DNA from 2 places in the Kitasatospora sp. NPDC057965 genome. Region 2 is predicted to be linked to the other one. Evidence: predicted binding sites of a transcription regulator. Region 2 holds the regulator's gene; the other holds the start of a gene.
What was found. Region 2 encodes HrcA, which represses chaperone genes, less so after heat shock. Its sites were predicted from a motif close to TTNGCACTCNGNNNNNCNGAGTGCNAA; they were not measured.
Positions count from the first base shown of each region.

Region 1: groES (co-chaperone GroES) is a predicted target of HrcA. The motif match lies at 1,432-1,458, and genes of this name have one in related genera.

Region 1 is NZ_JBHVPZ010000012.1:235,248-243,651, forward strand. Features, by position in the region: gene groL (chaperonin GroEL) at 1-867, opposite strand, end outside; gene groES (co-chaperone GroES) at 985-1,290, opposite strand; gene ACFVVU_RS18225 (methyltransferase domain-containing protein) at 1,594-2,802, shown strand; gene ACFVVU_RS18230 (polysaccharide deacetylase family protein) at 2,778-3,698, opposite strand; gene ACFVVU_RS18235 (hypothetical protein) at 3,812-4,075, opposite strand; gene tsaD (tRNA (adenosine(37)-N6)-threonylcarbamoyltransferase complex transferase subunit TsaD) at 4,072-5,160, opposite strand; gene rimI (ribosomal protein S18-alanine N-acetyltransferase) at 5,153-5,686, opposite strand; gene tsaB (tRNA (adenosine(37)-N6)-threonylcarbamoyltransferase complex dimerization subunit type 1 TsaB) at 5,746-6,402, opposite strand; gene ACFVVU_RS18255 (hypothetical protein) at 6,630-7,271, shown strand; gene ACFVVU_RS18260 (hypothetical protein) at 7,284-7,502, opposite strand; gene tsaE (tRNA (adenosine(37)-N6)-threonylcarbamoyltransferase complex ATPase subunit type 1 TsaE) at 7,620-8,117, opposite strand; gene ACFVVU_RS18270 (alpha/beta fold hydrolase) at 8,261-8,404, opposite strand, start outside.
Region 2 is NZ_JBHVPZ010000027.1:17,523-25,926, forward strand. Features, by position in the region: gene ACFVVU_RS29300 (DUF2785 domain-containing protein) at 1-545, opposite strand, end outside; gene ACFVVU_RS29305 (hypothetical protein) at 635-1,222, opposite strand; gene htpX (zinc metalloprotease HtpX) at 1,253-2,173, opposite strand; gene hrcA (heat-inducible transcriptional repressor HrcA) at 2,450-3,484, shown strand; gene dnaJ (molecular chaperone DnaJ) at 3,561-4,703, shown strand; gene ACFVVU_RS29325 (16S rRNA (uracil(1498)-N(3))-methyltransferase) at 4,785-5,534, shown strand; gene ACFVVU_RS29330 (S41 family peptidase) at 5,621-8,404, shown strand, end outside.

The DNA.
Region 1 (8,404 bases), on a different contig from region 2:
GAGGATCGCCTTGCGGCGGTCGCCGAAGCCCGGGGCCTTGACGGCCACCGCGTTGAAGGTGCCGCGGATCTTGTTCACCACGAGGGTGGACAGCGCCTCGCCGTCGACGTCCTCGGCGATGATCAGCAGCGGGCGGGAGGAACCGCCCTGCAGGATCTTCTCCAGCAGCGGCAGCAGCTCCTGGATGGAGGAGATCTTGCCCTGGTTGATCAGGATGTACGGGTCCTCCAGGACCGCCTCCTGCCGCTCCGCGTCGGTGACGAAGTACGGCGACAGGTAGCCCTTGTCGAACTGCATGCCCTCGGTGAAGTCCAGCTCCACGCCGAAGGTGTTCGACTCCTCGACAGTGATGACACCGTCCTTGCCGACCTTGTCGATCGCCTCGGCGATCAGCTCGCCGACCTGGGCGTCCTGGGCGGACAGGGTGGCGACGGCGGCGACGTCGTCCTTGCCCTCGATCTCACGGGCGACCGACAGCAGGTGCTCGGAGACGGCGGCGACGGCCTTGTCGATGCCCTTCTTCAGGGCGGCCGGGCCGGCGCCGGCGGCGACGTTGCGCAGACCCTCGTTGACCAGGGCCTGGGCCAGCACGGTGGCGGTGGTGGTGCCGTCGCCCGCGACGTCGTTGGTCTTGGTGGCGACCTCCTTGACGAGCTGCGCGCCAAGGTTCTCGTACGGGTCGTCGAGCTCGACCTCACGGGCGATGGTGACGCCGTCGTTGGTGATGGTCGGGGCGCCGAACTTCTTGTCGATGACGACGTTGCGGCCCTTGGGGCCGATGGTCACCTTGACGGTGTCGGCCAGCTTGTTGACACCGCGCTCCAGCGAGCGGCGGGCGTCCTCGTCGAACTGCAGGATCTTCGCCATGTTCCCTATTCCCTCGGGGGTGCGGCCTTCACGGCGGCCGCTCGACTACGTGAACCAACAGCCACGCCCCGGTCCCCTGTCACTAGGGACACGGATCCGGGGCGTGGCTCTGACGTCTTACTTCTCGATGATGGCGAGAACGTCGCGGGCGGAGAGCACCAGGTACTCCTCGCCCTGGTACTTCACCTCGGTGCCGCCGTACTTCGAGTACAGGACGATGTCACCGACGGCGACGTCGAGCGGCAGACGCTGGCCGTCCTCGAAGCGGCCCGGGCCGACGGCCAGGACGACGCCCTCCTGGGGCTTCTCCTTGGCGGTGTCCGGGATAACCAGGCCGGAGGCCGTGGTGGTCTCGGCGTCGAGCGGCTGGACCACGATGCGGTCCTCGAGCGGCTTGATGGCAACCTTGCTGCTGGTGGTCACGTCCGAGCTCCCCTTCGGAGATTACGGGGTTTTCTAACGGGTAGGGGCGAACTCGCGCATCTGCCGTCGCGGGGGTCAGACACGCACTGTCGCGTTAGCACTCCCCCGGTGGGGAGTGCTAGTGATGACCATAGGCCGCGGTTAGCACTCAGTCAACCAGAGTGCCAACGACGCGCCCGGCGGTCCCACGATCCGAATGAGTGGGCGACGGGTGGCCGTACTCATGTGCGGGGCGGTCCCGGCCCGCACACCCGGCCGTCCTCCTGTCGCCTTCGGCCAGCTCCGACCGGCGAGAATGGCGGGGTGGAGAACGACGACCTGCGGCCCCTGCTGACCGACCGGGGCCAGGCCCTGCTCGCCGAACTGCGCGACTTCGCGCCCGGGGAGGAGCTGGCGCTGGCCACCCGGCTGCGCAATGAGCACCCCGCCGAGCTGGTCTCGGCCGCCTTCGGGCAGGCCCGGCTGCGGCAACGGGCCCGGGCCAAGTTCGGCGCCGACGCCGACCTCATGTACTTCACGCCCAACGGCGTCGAGCAGTCCACCCGGCGCGAGGTCGCCGAGTGGCGGGCGCGCCGCTTCGCGGACCTCGGGGTGAAGCGGCTGGCCGACCTCTGCTGCGGGATCGGCGGCGACGTGCTGGCGCTGGCCCGGGCCGGTGTCGAGGTGCTCGCCGTCGACAAGGACCCGGCCGCCTGCGCCGCCACCGCCGCCAACGCGGCCGCGCTGGGCCTGGCCGACCGGGTCGAGGTGCGCTGCGCGGACGTCGCCGACATCGACGTCACCGGCTTCGACGCGGTCTTCACCGACCCGGCCCGGCGCACCTCGCGCGGCCGGGTCTTCGACCCCGAGGCGTACGCGCCGCCGCTGTCCTGGGCGATCGAGGCCGGCCGGCGCACCCCGGTCGGGGCGCTCAAGGTGGCGCCCGGCATCCCGCACGAGGCGGTGCCGGCCGACGCGGAGGCCGAGTGGGTCTCCGACCACGGCGACGTCAAGGAGGCGGTGCTCTGGTTCGGCACCCGGGCCGAGCGCCCGCACCGCGCCACCCTGCTGCCGCAGCGGGCCAGCCTCACCGGCGGCGACCTGCCCGACCCGCCGGCCGGCCCGGTCGGCCGCTACCTCTACGAGCCGGACGGCGCGGTGATCCGGGCCCACCTGGTCGCGGAGGTGGCGCAGCGGGTGAACGGGCGGCTGATCGACCCGAAGATCGCCTACGTCACCTCGGACGAGCTGGTCGACACCCCGTACGCGCACGGCTTCGAGCTGACCGACGTGCTGCCGTTCCACATCAAGAGGCTCAAGGCGCTGCTGCGCGAGCGGGGCGTCGGCACCGTGGTGATCAAGAAGCGCGGCATGGCGATCACCCCGGAGGAGCTGCGCCGCCAGCTGAAGCCCGCCGGCCCGAACGAGGTCACGGTGATCCTCAGCCGCACCGACCACGGCCCGCTGATGATGCTCGGCCGGCCGGTGACCGGCCCGGCCGCGGCCGTTCAGCCGGCCGGCGCCGCGATGTAGTCCTCAAGACGGGCCACCGCGAAGCCCTGCTCCTGGATCCTGGCCAGCAGTTCCCCGAACATCTGCGTCATCGTCTCGCCCTTGAGGTCCTTCGGGCCCCGGAAGTGGGCGAGCACGATGTCGCCGGGCCGCAGCTTCTTGTCCGCCGCCTGGTACTGCATGTCATGGATCTGCATCGACTCCCGCCACAGCACGATCGCCCGCGGCCCGCACTGCTGCACCGCGGTGTTGAGCGCCGGCGTGTTGGCGCCGTCGCCGTAGGGCGGGCGGAACAGCAGCGGCGGGGTGCCGTACTGCTGGGTGAGCGCGGCCTGGGCGTCGCAGACCTCGGACTTCTGCTTCTCCGGCGTCACCTTGCTCAGCTGCGCGTGGTCCACGGTGTGGTTGTGGACGTGGTTGCCGAGCGCCTGGAGCCGCTTGAAGTAGCCGTAGTCGTCCTTGACGATGTCGCGGGTCAGGAACATCGAGACCGGCACCTTGAGGTCGGTCAGCATCTCGACGAACTTCGGGTCCTTCTCGGCGCCGTCGTCGATGGTGACGAAGACGACCTTGTCGGCGGTCCGCACCTCGCTGAACACCGGGACCTGGCCGGTCCGCTGGAGCTTCACCGGCTTGTCGGCGGGGGCCGGGGGCGCGGGCGGCAGCGGGGTGAGGTGCCACTTCGCCCAGGCGGCGGCGTCCCCCTCGGCCGGGGCGGGGGAAGCGCTCGGCGGCGGGGTGGCCGCGCCCTGTTGCGGCGCGGCGGACCCGGCCGGGGCGGTGGTGCCGCCCGGCGCCACCAGCGCGGCGGACGCGGCGCCGCTGTCGCCCCCGCCCGAACACCCGGTGGCGGTGGCCAGCAGGGCCATGGCCCCCACCGCGTACACCGTCGTCCTGCTCCACCCGTGCCTGTTCACCGCGCCGCGCTCCCCGTTCCCGTTCAGCGATCCCACTCGCTAGCACGGTAACGCCACGGCGTTCGGTTCCCGATCGGACGTGCGAACGGGCGCCGGGATCAGCCTTGCACGGCCTACTCCACGTGCTCGCTGGTGAAGGACCAGCGGTGCACCGGGCGGCCCAGCAGGCCGGCGGGCGGCTCGGCCACCGGCACCGGCTCGCCGGACCACCAGGTGATCAGCAGCACGCGCTCGCCGGGGGCGGCGAACAGCTCGGCGCGTTGCAGCCCGGCGCGACCGCGCAGCGCGGGCAGCGCGGTCTCCCGGACCCAGGCGGAGAGCTCGGCGCCGCGTCCGTCGGCGGCCCGGGCCTCCCACATCGCGGCGGTGGTGCTCACGCCTGCCCGCCCAGGGCCTGATAGGCCTGGCCGTGGAAGTCCGTGTGCGGGACGTGGACCTCGGTGACGGGCAGCGAGGAGTCCGCCGACAGGTCGAAGGAGGACGGCGCGCGGTCCCGCCAGACCATCTCGGAGCCCAGCGCGGCGACCATCGCGCCGTTGTCGGTGCACAGGCCCGGGCGGGGCACCCGCAGCCGGATGCCGGCCTTGTCGCAGCGCTGCTGGGCCATCTCGCGCAGCCGCGAGTTGGCCGCGACGCCGCCGCCGATCATGAGGTGGTCGACGCCGTTGTCCTTGCAGGCCTTGACCGCCTTGCGGGTCAGCACGTCGGTGACCGCCTCCTGGAAGGACGCCGCGACGTCGGCGACCGGCACCTCCTCGCCGGCCCGGCGCTTCGCCTCCACCCAGCGGGCGACGGCGGTCTTCAGACCGGAGAAGGAGAAGTCGTACTCCGGGTCCCTGGGGCCGGTCAGGCCGCGCGGGAAGGCGATCGCCTTCCGGTCGCCCTCCCGGGCGGTGCGGTCCACCACCGGGCCCCCGGGGAAGCCGAGCCCGAGCACCCGGGCCACCTTGTCGAAGGCCTCGCCGGCCGCGTCGTCGATGGTCGCGCCGAGCGGGCGCACGTCGCTGGTGATGTCCTCGCTGAGCAGCAGCGAGGAGTGCCCGCCGGAGACCAGCAGGGCCATCGTCGGGGACGGCAGGCGGCCGTGCTCCAGCTGGTCCACGCAGATGTGCGAGGCGAGGTGGTTGACGCCGTACAGCGGCTTGTCCAGGGCCCACGCGTACGCCTTGGCGGCGCTCACGCCGACCAGCAGCGCGCCGGCCAGGCCCGGGCCCGCGGTGACGGCGATGCCGTCCAGGTCGCTCGCCTTGACGCCCGCGGTGTCCAGGGCGCGCTGGATGGTGGGGACCATCGCCTCCAGGTGCGCGCGGCTGGCGATCTCGGGGACGACGCCGCCGAACCGGGCGTGGTCGTTGACGCTGGAGGCCACCGCGTCGGCGAGCAGGGTGGTGCCGCGCACGATGCCGACGCCGGTCTCGTCGCAGGAGGTCTCGATGCCGAGGACGAGCGGTTCGTCAGCCATGGGGGGTGTCCTTCTTCACGTCCGGTCGCGGGTGGTCCGCGGGTTCGTCGAGGTCTTCGGGGCCGGCGGCGCCGTCGACGGCGACGGCCGCGAGGTCGAGGCGCATCACCAGCGCGTCGACGTTGGCGGGCTGGTAGTAGCCGCGCCGGATGCCGACCGGCTCGAAACCCGAGCGCTCGTAGAGCCGCTGCGCGCGGGTGTTGTCCACCCGCACCTCCAGCAGCAGGTCCGCGCAGCCGCGCCGGGCGGCCTCCCGGACCAGGTCGGCGAGCAGCGCCGCGCCGAGGCCGGCGCCCTGGTGGCGGCCGGCGACGGCGATGGTCTGCACGTCGCCCTCGTCGGCCACCGCCATCAGCCCGGCATAGCCGACGATCGTGCCGTCCGGGGCCTCGGCGACGGTGTAGTGGCGGGTGCCGCCGGGGCGGGCCTCGGCCAGCTCGGACCAGAACATGCCGGCGGACCAGGCGTCCTCGGGGAACAGCTCCAGCTCCAGCGCCAGCACCGGGGCGATGTCCCACCAGCGCATCGGGCGCAGCGTGGCGACGGGGGCGGCGGTGCGCACGGCCCCGTCGGTGCTCGGGCCGGTCACGCCGGGAGCACCGCCTTGTAGCCGGCCGGCACCTGGGCGTCCGGGCGGCGCAGGTAGAGCGGGGCGTTGGGCAGCAGGGCCCGGCCGGCGGCCAGCTCGGCGGCGGCGAAGTCGGCGAGCGCGCCGGCCGAGACGTGCTCGGGGCCGTGCGCGCCGGGGAAGGCGTCCGGGTAGAGCAGCGCGCCGGCGCCGACCGAGCGGGCGGGGGGCGTCAGCTCGCCGGGGCGGTCAACCGACGGGCCCTCGGTCCGGGTGCCCTCGGCGTCGTAGGAGGCCCAGTAGACCTCCTTGCGGCGGGCGTCGGTGGCCACCGTGAACGGCTCACCGGCCAGGCCCCGCGCGCGGGCCCGGTGGGCGATGGCGTCCAGGGTGCAGACACCGTGCACCGGCAGGCCCAGGGCGTGCCCCAGCGCGGCGGCGGTCACCAGGCCGACCCGCAGGCCGGTGTACGGTCCCGGGCCGACACCCACGGCGATGTCGGTCAGCCGGTGCTTGTCGACACCGGCCGCCCGCAGCACCTGGTCGATCGCGGGCAGCAGGAGTTCGCCGTGGCGCCTGGCGTCGACCTGGTCGGTCTCGGCGAGGACGGCCGAACCGTCGTGGACGGCGGCGGTGACGGCGGGGGTAGCGGTGTCGAACGCGAGCAGCAGCACGGGTCAAGGTTAGACCGGTCGGGCGGTGACCCGTCGGGCCCCGGCTCCGTCCCGCCGCCGGGGGCGTGCGCCGCACCGGTGGGAGTGCGTCCGGCGGGAGTGCGCCGCACGATCGAAAACCCGCCCCACGGCGGAACACACGTCCGACGCGATGCGGACCGGACGGACGGACCTGGCACGATGGGGCCGACGGTTTTGGGACGGCGGTGGGAGCACACGTGGCGAAGATGGGTCCTGGAGTGGTGGTCACGGGGCTGACCCTGGGGGCCCTGGCGGTGGTGAGCCTGCTGGCCTTCCAGGCCAACGGCGCGCAGGACCGCGCGGTCGCCGCCAATCCCGGCACGAGCACCACCGCGGCGTCCAGCGGGCCGGCCGCCCCGGCCACCCCGAGCGCCACCCCGACGCCGACCGTCCCGGCGCTGCCCACCGCGGGCACCGGCACCGGTCTGCGGGTCGTCTACTCGGTCGGCACGCACTACGTCTGGCTGATCGACCCGAAGAAGACCCCGCAGGTGGTCGCCGCCTTCCCGGTCACCCCGGGCACGGTCGAGCCGGCCCCGGGCAGCTACCCGGTGTACAGCCGCACCCAGTCCGGCACGGGCACCGACGGCAAGGCGATCGAGCACGTGGTGCGGTTCGCCCAGCAGAACGGCGTGGTGTTCGGCTTCAGCGCGGCCGTCGACGGCGCCACCGGCACGCCCGCCGCCCCGGCGACCTCCGCGTCCGGGACGCCCTCCTCGATCGGGAGCGGCACCGGCGGTACGAGCAGCGCGAGCGGCAAGACCGGCGGCATCCGCAGCAGCCGGGCCGACGGCCAGCTGCTGTGGGACTTCGCGCCGAAGGACACCAAGGTGGTCGTGATCGCCTGACCGGGCGGTGGGCTACGCGGCGCGGCGGGCCTCGTGCGCACCGCCGTCGGCCGACGGCTCCTCGGCCCGCGGTTCCTCCGCCGGACGGCGTCCGGGCGGGGTGCAGACCGCTTCCGCCGCCGCGCAGGCGGCCAGCAGGGCCCGCATCGGCTCCCCCGCGGCACGGCGGTCGGGCCCCTCGGCCCCGGTCCCGCGCGGTGCGCGCTCCGGGGCGGGCGTGGTGCTCGGCATGGCGCCTCCTAGTTAGGCAGACCTAACCTCAAAACCCATCCCACCACGCCCGGGACCCCGACCGCAACATCTTCCCGACAGTCTGTCGGCAAACCGTGACGGGGGCGGACGGCGAGGTCAGGCCAGCACGGACAGGTCGACGCCGTCCCAGCGGGGGCCGATCCCGGTCAGCTCCACCCGGCGCGGGTCCAGGTCGCCGCCCGCCGCCTCGTCGCCGACGGCCCGCTCGATCCGGACCTCCAGGCGGTCCTCCGACAGCCGCTCCACCTTGCCCTCGCCCCACTCGACCACCACCACCGACTCGGGCAGCGAGACGTCCAGGTCGAGGTCCTCCATCTCGTCGAGGTCCCCGCCCAGCCGGTACGCGTCGACGTGCACCAGCGCCGGGCCGCCGGTCAGCGACGGGTGCACCCGGGCGATCACGAAGGTCGGCGAGGTGACGGCACCGCGCACCCCGAGCCCCTCGCCGAGGCCGCGGGTCAGCGTGGTCTTCCCCGCCCCCAGCTCGCCGGAGAGCAGCACCAGGTCCCCCGGCCGCAGCAGCGCGGCCAGCTCCCGGCCGAGCCGGCCCATCCGGTCGGGGGTGGCGGCGGTGAGAGTGGCGTGCGAGCCCATGCGCGAATCAAGCCCTTCGGTCCGTACGGCGGCGCACCGGCTCTCGGGCGCCCCCGCTACCGTGCCACATCGACGGCGGCGCCCGCGCCGGACGTCCGCGGGACCCGGTCCGGCGAGGTCCGGCGAGGGTGCTCCCGGGCTCGCTACACGCGTTCGCCGACCGGGGGCGCCGGCGGGGCGGCGCCGCGGAAGCGGGCGGCCCGCTCGAACAGCGCGGCCAGCCGGCGGTCGACCGCGTCGGGCCGCTCCAGCATCACCAGGTGCCCGGCGTCCTCGACCAGGACCAG
Region 2 (8,404 bases):
GCCTGGCGCTCGGTCAGGTCGGGGCGGGCGAGGATCTGGGCGAGGGCGAGGCCGAGCCGGTCGTCCTCCATGGCGTCCAGCACGTGGTCGGTGGGGGCGAGCAGCCGGGCGGCTGCCAGCTCCAGCAGCGGCGTCGGGTCGGCGAGCAGCCGGCCGCGGCCCAGGGCGGCCAGGTAGTCGGCGCCGTGCGCGACGGCGTGCAGCCAGCCGAGCTCCGGGTCCCAGCCGCGCAGATCGGTCTCGGCGACGTACCAGTGGGCGAAGGCGTCCTGCCAGGCCGGGCGGTGGGCGCCGAGGTCGGCGAGCTCGGCGAGCACCAGCGGGGCGAAGGTGCGGGCCTGGATCTCGGGGTCGGACAGCCGCTCGGCCATCTCGTCGCCGAGGGCCAGGCGCTGCTCCGGGGTGAGCAGGGGTGCCCAGCGGCACAGCTGCTCGTAGGCGAGGGTGTCGCGCACGTGCGGGTCGGCGGAGCGCAGGGCGGCGCTCACGGCGGCGAGGGTGTCGGGGGTCGGGGCGGCGGTTTCGAGCGCACTCCAGTCGATCATGGTCGGACCCTAGGCGAGCGGGGGAGCGGTGGCCACCGGATTTCCGGCCCGCGCGCCGGGCCCGCGCGTCGGCGTCCGCGCCCCCGCGCTCACAGTCCCGGCGCGCCCCAGACCGGGAACCAGCGGGTGAGGTCCTTCTCCAGCCGCAGGTCGTTGCCGAGCATCGCGTTGACCTCCAGCTCCAGCGGGCTGTCCCGCTTCTCCCCGCGGCCGGGCAGCGGCGCGAAGGGGTAGAAGGTACCGCGCTTGTACAGGTAGACCAGGGCCAGCGGCCGGCGCCCCGCGGCGTCGCGGAAGCCGACCAGCGAGCAGAGCAGCTGCGGCCCGAAGCCGTTCGCCTCCAGCTCGCTGTTGACCGCGTGCAGGTCGTTGACCAGGTCGGGCAGCTCTTCGGCGGTGTGCCGGGCGAGCAGCCAGGAGTAGCCGTAGTCGTCCTTGGACGCCTCGACGGGGACGCCGCCGCGCTCGGTGTCGGCGTCCAGCAGCGCCCGGACCTGGCGTTCGACCTCGTCGAAGGCCCCGCCCTCGACCGAGGCGAAGCAGACCGAGCCGAGCCCGGTGGGCCGGAAGCCCGCCGCGGCCTCCAGGGTCAGCGCGGCGGACGGCACCCCGAACAGCTGGTCGAGGTCGGGTTTGACGGGCTTGGTGCGGCCGAACAGCGCGTCCAGGATTCCCACGGCGGTCCTTCCGGGGGGAGGGTCAACGGGTCAGCGGCCGAGCTGTGCGGAGATCTTCGCGAGCTGGGCCAGCCGCTGCTCCAGCGTCGGGTGGGTGGAGAACAGCTGGGTGGCGGCCTCGCGGGCGCTCAGCGCGGGGGCGAAGTAGAAGGCGTTGTAGGCCTGCGCCTGGCGCAGGTCCTTGGTCGGGATGGCGGCGATCTGGCCGGTCACCTTGGTGAGCGCCGAGGCCAGCGCGCTGGGCCGCCCGGTGAGCTGGGCGGCGGCCCGGTCGGCGGCCAGCTCCCGGTAGCGGGAGAGCATCCGGGTCAGCAGGAAGCTGATCGCGTAGACGGCGATCGACACCAGCGGGACGACCAGCGCGACGATCGCGGCGTTGGGGTCGTTGCTGTTGCGCCCGCCGCCCATGAAGCCGCCGTACATGGCGATCCTGGTCATCGCGCCGGCCAGGACGCCGAGGAAGCCGGCCACCGTCATCACGGCGACGTCCCGGTGGGCGACGTGCGACAGCTCGTGGGCGAGCACGCCCTCCAGTTCCTCCGGCTCCAGCCGGCGCAGCAGGCCGGTGGTGACGCAGACCACCGCGTTCTGCGGGTTGCGGCCGGTGGCGAAGGCGTTCGGCATGTCGTTGCGGGCGACGGCGACCCGCGGTTTGGGCATGTCGGCGAGCGCGCAGAGCCGGTCGACGGCGCCGTGCAGCTGCGGGTACTGCTCCGGGGTGACCGGATGGGCGCCCATGGCCCGTTCGGTGATCTTGTCGCTGAACCAGAACTGGGCGACGAACAGGCCGCCGGAGATCAGGACGATGATCGGCCAGGCACCGCGCAGCAGGGCGATGAGCAGCCCGGTGAAGCCGACGTACAGCAGTCCGATCAGGAACATCGTCCCCACCATCCGGCCGGTCAGGCCGCGGTCGGGGGCGAAACGGGTGTGCTGGCCCGAGGTCGACATCGCTGTTCCTCCGTTCGCCGTCCGCTTTCGATGCTGCCACCCGGGCGGGCCCGCGGCATCATCCGCGCGCCGCGGACTGCGGGCAGGATCACTCCGGCCGGGCCGTTCCTGCCGTCGGACCCGGGCCTTACACTGGCAGGTACGGATCTGGCACTCGGGTGTTCAGAGTGCCAAGGCCGGGGCCCCGCGGGGCCGGACCGGACAGCTCGAAATGCGGACACATGCCACAACGGCGTGTCACAACGGACAACGCGTGAAGACGGAGGTGCGTGCCCCATGGCCGGTGAGGTCCGCCAGCTCGACGACCGCAAGCTCGCGGTGCTTCGCGCGATCGTCCAGGACTACGTGGGGACGGAGGAGCCGGTCGGCTCCAAGGCCCTGGTGGACCGGCACAACCTCGGGGTCTCCCCGGCCACCGTCCGCAACGACATGGCGGCGCTGGAGGAGGAGGGGTACATCCACCAGCCGCACACCAGCGCCGGGCGGATCCCCACCGACAAGGGCTACCGGCTTTTCGTCGACAAGCTGGCCGAGGTCAAGCCGATGAGCGCGCCCGAGCGGCGGGCGATCCGGCACTTCCTGGACGGCGCGGTGGACCTCGACGACGTGGTCGCCCGCACGGTGCGGCTGCTGGCCCAGCTGACCCGCCAGGTCGCGGTGGTGCAGTACCCCTCGCTGAGCCGCTCCACGGTGCGGCACATCGAGCTGGTCGCGCTGGCCCCGGCCAAGGTGATGCTGGTGCTGATCACCAACACCGGCCGGGTCGAGCAGCGGCTGGTGGACTGCCCGGGCACGGTCGGCGAGACGCTGCTGGCGGATCTGCGGGCCCGGGTCAACGCGGGGGCCGCCGGCCAGCGCCTCCCGGACGTCCCCGGGCTGCTGGAAGGGCTGCCGGCGCTGTTCGAGGCGGCCGACCGGCCGACCGTGACGACCGTGCTGGCCACGCTCTTCGAGACGCTCGCCGAGCAGAGCGAGGAGCGGATCATGCTGGCCGGCACGGCCAACCTGACCCGTTTCGGCCATGACTTCCCGCTCACCATCCAGCCGGTGCTGGAGGCGCTGGAGGAGCAGGTCGTCCTGCTCCGCCTCCTGGGTGAGACCGCGGACGCCGGGATGACGGTCCGGATCGGCCGCGAGATCGCCTACGAGGGGCTGAATTCCACGTCGGTCGTCTCGGTCGGTTACGGTTCGGGCGACGAAAGCGTGGCCAAACTGGGTGTGATCGGTCCGACTCGGATGGACTATCCGGGCACAATGGGGGCGGTGCGAGCGGTGGCACGGTACGTGGGCCAGATCCTGGCCGAGTCGTAGGAACGGGCGCGCGTCATCCACATGACGCGTCCCGCAGTCGCAAGCACTCTTACAGGCGGAACAAGCGGAGCATTTGGTGGCCACGGACTACTACGCGGTACTCGGCGTCCGACGGGATGCGGGGCAGGACGAGATCAAGAAGGCGTTCCGGCGCCTGGCGCGCGAACTGCACCCGGACGTCAACCCGGACCCGAAGACGCAGGAGCGGTTCAAGGAGATCAACGCCGCCTACGAGGTGCTCTCCGACCCGCAGAAGCGCCAGGTCTACGACCTCGGCGGCGACCCGCTCTCGCCCAACGGCGGCGGCGGGGCGGGCGGCTTCGGCGCGGGGGCGGCCGGCTTCGGCTTCTCCGACATCATGGACGCCTTCTTCGGCGCCGCCTCCGGCCAGCGCGGCCCGCGCTCGCGCACCCGGCGCGGCCAGGACGCCATGATCCGCCTGGAGATCACCCTGGAGGAGGCCGCCTTCGGCACCACCAAGGAACTCCAGGTCGACACCGCCGTCACCTGTACCACCTGCAGCGGCGAGGGCGCGGCCCCCGGCACCTCCGCGCAGACCTGTGACATGTGCCGCGGCAAGGGCGAGGTCTCCCAGGTCACCCGGTCCTTCCTGGGCCAGGTCATGACCTCCCGGCCCTGCCCGCAGTGCCAGGGCTTCGGCACCGTCGTGCCGACCCCGTGCCCGGAGTGCGCCGGCGACGGCCGGGTCCGCGCCCGCCGCACCCTGACCGTCAAGATCCCCGCCGGTGTCGACAACGGCACCCGGATCCAGCTGGCCGGCGAGGGCGAGGTCGGCCCCGGCGGCGGCCCGGCCGGCGACCTGTACGTCGAGATCGCCGAGACCACCCACGCGGTGTTCCAGCGGCGCGGCGACGACCTGCACTGCACCGTCACCATCCCGATGACGGCGGCCGCGCTCGGCACCCAGGTGCCGCTGCAGACGCTGGACGGGGTGGAGGAGGTCGACATCCGGCCCGGCACCCAGTCCGGCCAGTCCATCCCGCTGCACGGCCGGGGCATCACCCACCTGCGGGGCGGCGGCCGGGGCGACCTGATAGTGCACGTCGAGGTGCAGACGCCCACCAAGCTCGACGCCGAGCAGGAGGACCTGCTGCGCCGTCTGGCGGTGCTGCGCGGCGAGGAGCGGCCGTCCGGCCAGTTCGCGCCCGGGCAGCAGGGGCTGTTCTCCCGGCTGAAGGACGCCTTCAACGGCCGGTAGCCGTCCCGCGCGGGGGTGCCGAGGCTTCCTCGGCACCCCTTTGGCGTCCCCGTTCCCGTTCCCACCCCGGAGGTTCCCCGCATGACCGCGCCCGTGTTCGTCGTCGACACCGAGCGGATCGCCGCCGCCGCGCCCGGCGCGCCGGTGCGGCTGGACGGGCCGGAGGGCCGGCACGCGGCCGCCGTGAAGCGGCTGGAGCCGGGCGAGGCGGTCACCCTGGCGGACGGCCTGGGCCTGGGCGTGGACGGCACCGTCGCGGCGGTGCACGGCAAGGACGCGGTCGACGTGACGGTGACGGCCGTGCGCCGCGAGCCGGAGCCGGCGCCGCGGATCGTGGTCGTCCAGGCGCTGCCCAAGGGCGACCGGGGCGAGCTGGCCGTGGAGACCATGACCGAGGTCGGCGTGGACGTGGTGATCCCCTGGGCGGCCTCGCGCTGCATCACCCAGTGGAAGGGCGAGCGCGGCGCCAAGGCGCTCGCCAAGTGGCGGGCCACCGCGCGGGAGGCCGGCAAGCAGTCGCGCCGGTTGCGCTTCCCCGAGGTCCGCGAGCTGATGACCACCCGGCAGCTGGCCCCGGTGCTGGCCGGCGCCGCCTTCGCGGCCGTGCTGCACGAGGAGGGCGCCGAGCCGCTGGCCGGGGCCGCGCTGCCGGACGGCGGGGACCTGGTGCTGGTGGTCGGCCCGGAGGGCGGGGTCTCCCCGGAGGAGCTGGCGGCCTTCGCCGAGCACGGCGCGAGGCCGTACCGGCTCGGCCCCTCGGTGCTGCGCACCTCCACCGCGGGGGTGGCGGCCGGCGCGCTGCTGCTGGGCCGCACCGGCCGCTGGTCCTAGCCGGTCCCGGGGGAGCGTCCCCCGTGGGGGTTCGCGGTCGGTAAAGTCCGGGCGGGCGACGCGGCCGGGTGCCTAGGGTGACGGGTGTGAGCGAACCCGAGAGCACTCCCGTGGGCGCCTATCTGCGCCATCCGCACCTGCACGGCGACCTGATCACCTTCGTGGCCGAGAACGACGTGTGGCTCGCCCCGCTGGACGGCGGCCGGGCCTGGCGGCTGACGGCCGATCACGTCCCGGTCCGCCGCCCCCGGTTCTCCCCGGACGGCCGGTACGTCGCCTTCACCTCGACCCGGGACGGCGCCCCCGAGGTGCACCTCGCGCCCGTGGACGGCGGCCCGTCCCGCCGGCTCACCCACTGGGGCGACCCGCAGACCCAGCTGCGCGGCTGGACGGCGGACGGCCGGCCGATCGCCACCACCGCCGCCGGGCAGGCCTCGCTGCGCCGCACCTGGGCGCACGCCGTGCCGCTGGACGGCGGCGAGCCGGTGCGGCTGCCGTACGGCCCGGTCGGCGGGCTGGCCTTCGAGCCGGGTGGTGACCGGACGCTGCTGGTCTCGGCGTTCGGCGTGGAGCCGGCCTGGTGGAAGCGGTACCGGGGCGGGCGGGCCGGCAAGCTGTGGATCGGCACCGAGCGCTTCGAGCGGGTCCACGAGGAGCTGGACGGCAACATCGAGTCGCCGCTGTGGGTCGGGGAGCGCATCGCGTTCCTCTCCGACCACGAGGGCGTCGGCGCGCCGTACTCCAGCCTCCCGGACGGCTCCGACCTGCGCCGCCACGGCAGCTCCCCGGAGGACTTCTACGCCCGCGACGCCGCCACCGACGGCGCCCGGGTGGTCTGGCACGCCGCCGGCGAGCTGTGGCTGCTGGACGACCTGGCGGGTGCCGAGCCGCGCCGCCTCGACGTCCGGCCGGCCGGACCGCGCGCCGGCCGCCGCCCCCGCCTGGTGTCCGCCGCGTACTGGCTGGAGGGCGCCGCCCCGGACCGCACCGGCCGGGCGGGCGCGGTGGTGGTGCGCGGCACCGTGCACTGGCTGGCCCACCGGGAGGGTCCGGCCCGGGTGCTGGACGAGACGCCGGGCGTGCGCGGGCGGCTGGCCCGGGTGGTGCCGGGCGCGGCGGGCGAGGACGCCGGGCAGGGCGTGGTCTGGGTGACCGACGCCGGGGGCGAGGACGCGATCGAGTACGCGCCCGAGGTGCTCGGCGCCGAGCGCCGCCGGCTGGCCGCCGGGGAGCTGGGGCGGGTCCGCGCGCTGGTGGTCTCGCCGGACGGCAAGCAGCTGGCGGTCGGCGCGCACGACGGCCGGGTGCTGCTGGTCTCGCTGGCCGACGGCTCCGTGCACGAGCTGGCGCACAGCACCGACGGCGAGGTCGGCGGGCTGGCGTTCAGCCCGGACTCGGCCTGGCTGGCCTGGTCGCAGCCGACCCTCGGGCCGTGGTCGCTGCGTCAGATCGTGCTGGCCAACCTGGCCACCCGGACGGTCTCCGAGGCGACCCCGCAGCGGTTCGTCGACTACTCGCCGGCCTTCACCGCGGACGGCCGGCACCTGGCCTTCCTGTCGGTGCGCAACTTCGACCCGGTGTACGACTCGCACGTCTTCGACCTGTCGTTCCCCAACGGCTGCCGTCCGTACCTGATCACGCTGGCCGCCGACACGCCGTCCCCGTTCGGGCCGAGCCGGGCCGGGCGGACCGTCGGCGGCGAGGACGACGAGCCCAGGGGCAAGCGGGCGGACGGCGAGGAGGGCGGGGCCGACGCGCCGCCGGTGACCCGGGTCGACCTGGACGGCATCGCCGACCGGATCGTGCCGTTCCCGGTCGAGGGCGGCCGGTTCGGCACTCTGCGGGCCGCCAAGGACGGGGTGCTGTGGACCCGCGTCCCGCTGGTCGGCGAGCTGGGCGACGAGGCCGCCTCGCTGGACGACGAGCGCCCGCGGCCCACCCTGGAGCGCTTCGACTTCCGCAAGCGCCGGGCCGAGCAGCTGGTGGACGGGCTGGACGCGTTCGCGGTGAGCGGCGACGGCACCCGGCTGGCGGTGCTGGACGAGGGCGAGCTGCGGATCCTGCCGGCCGGCCACAAGGCGTCCGGGGAGGACGAGGAGATCGACGTCGACCTGGACCGGCTGCGGGTGACCGTCGACCCGGCGGCCGAGTGGCGGCAGATGTACGACGAGAACGGCCGCCTGATGCGGGACAACTTCTGGCGCCCGGACCTCTCCGGGGTCGACTGGGCGGGGGTGCTGGACCGCTACCGCCCGCTGGTGGAACGGCTCGGTTCGCACGACGACCTGGTGGACCTGCTCTGGGAGGTGCACGGCGAGCTGGGCACCTCGCACGCGTACGTGGTGCCGCCCGGCCGGCACACCGAGGCGGCCCGCCGGCAGGGTCTGCTCGGCGCCGACCTGGTCCGCGACGGCGAGGTGTGGCGGATCGCCCGGATCCTGCCCGGCGAGTCCTCGGACCCGCGGGCGCACTCTCCGCTGGCCGCCCCGGGCGCGGCGATCCGCCCGGGGGACGCCGTACTGGCGGTCAACGGCCGCCCGGTGGACCCGGTGACCGGCCCGGCGCCGCTGCTGGCGGGCACCGCCGGGCAGCCGGTGGAGCTGACCGTGGCCGGCAAGGACGGCACCGACCGGCGCCACCCGGTGGTCGTCCCGCTGGCCGACGACGAGGCGCTGCGCTACCACGACTGGGTGGCCGGCCGGCGGGCCACCGTGCGCGAGCTGTCCGAGGGCCGGCTCGGCTACCTGCACATCCCGGACATGCAGACCACCGGCTGGGCCCAGATCCACCGCGACCTGCGCTCGGAGATGGCCCGGGAGGGCGTGATCGTCGACATCCGGGGCAACCGGGGCGGTCACACCTCGCAGCTG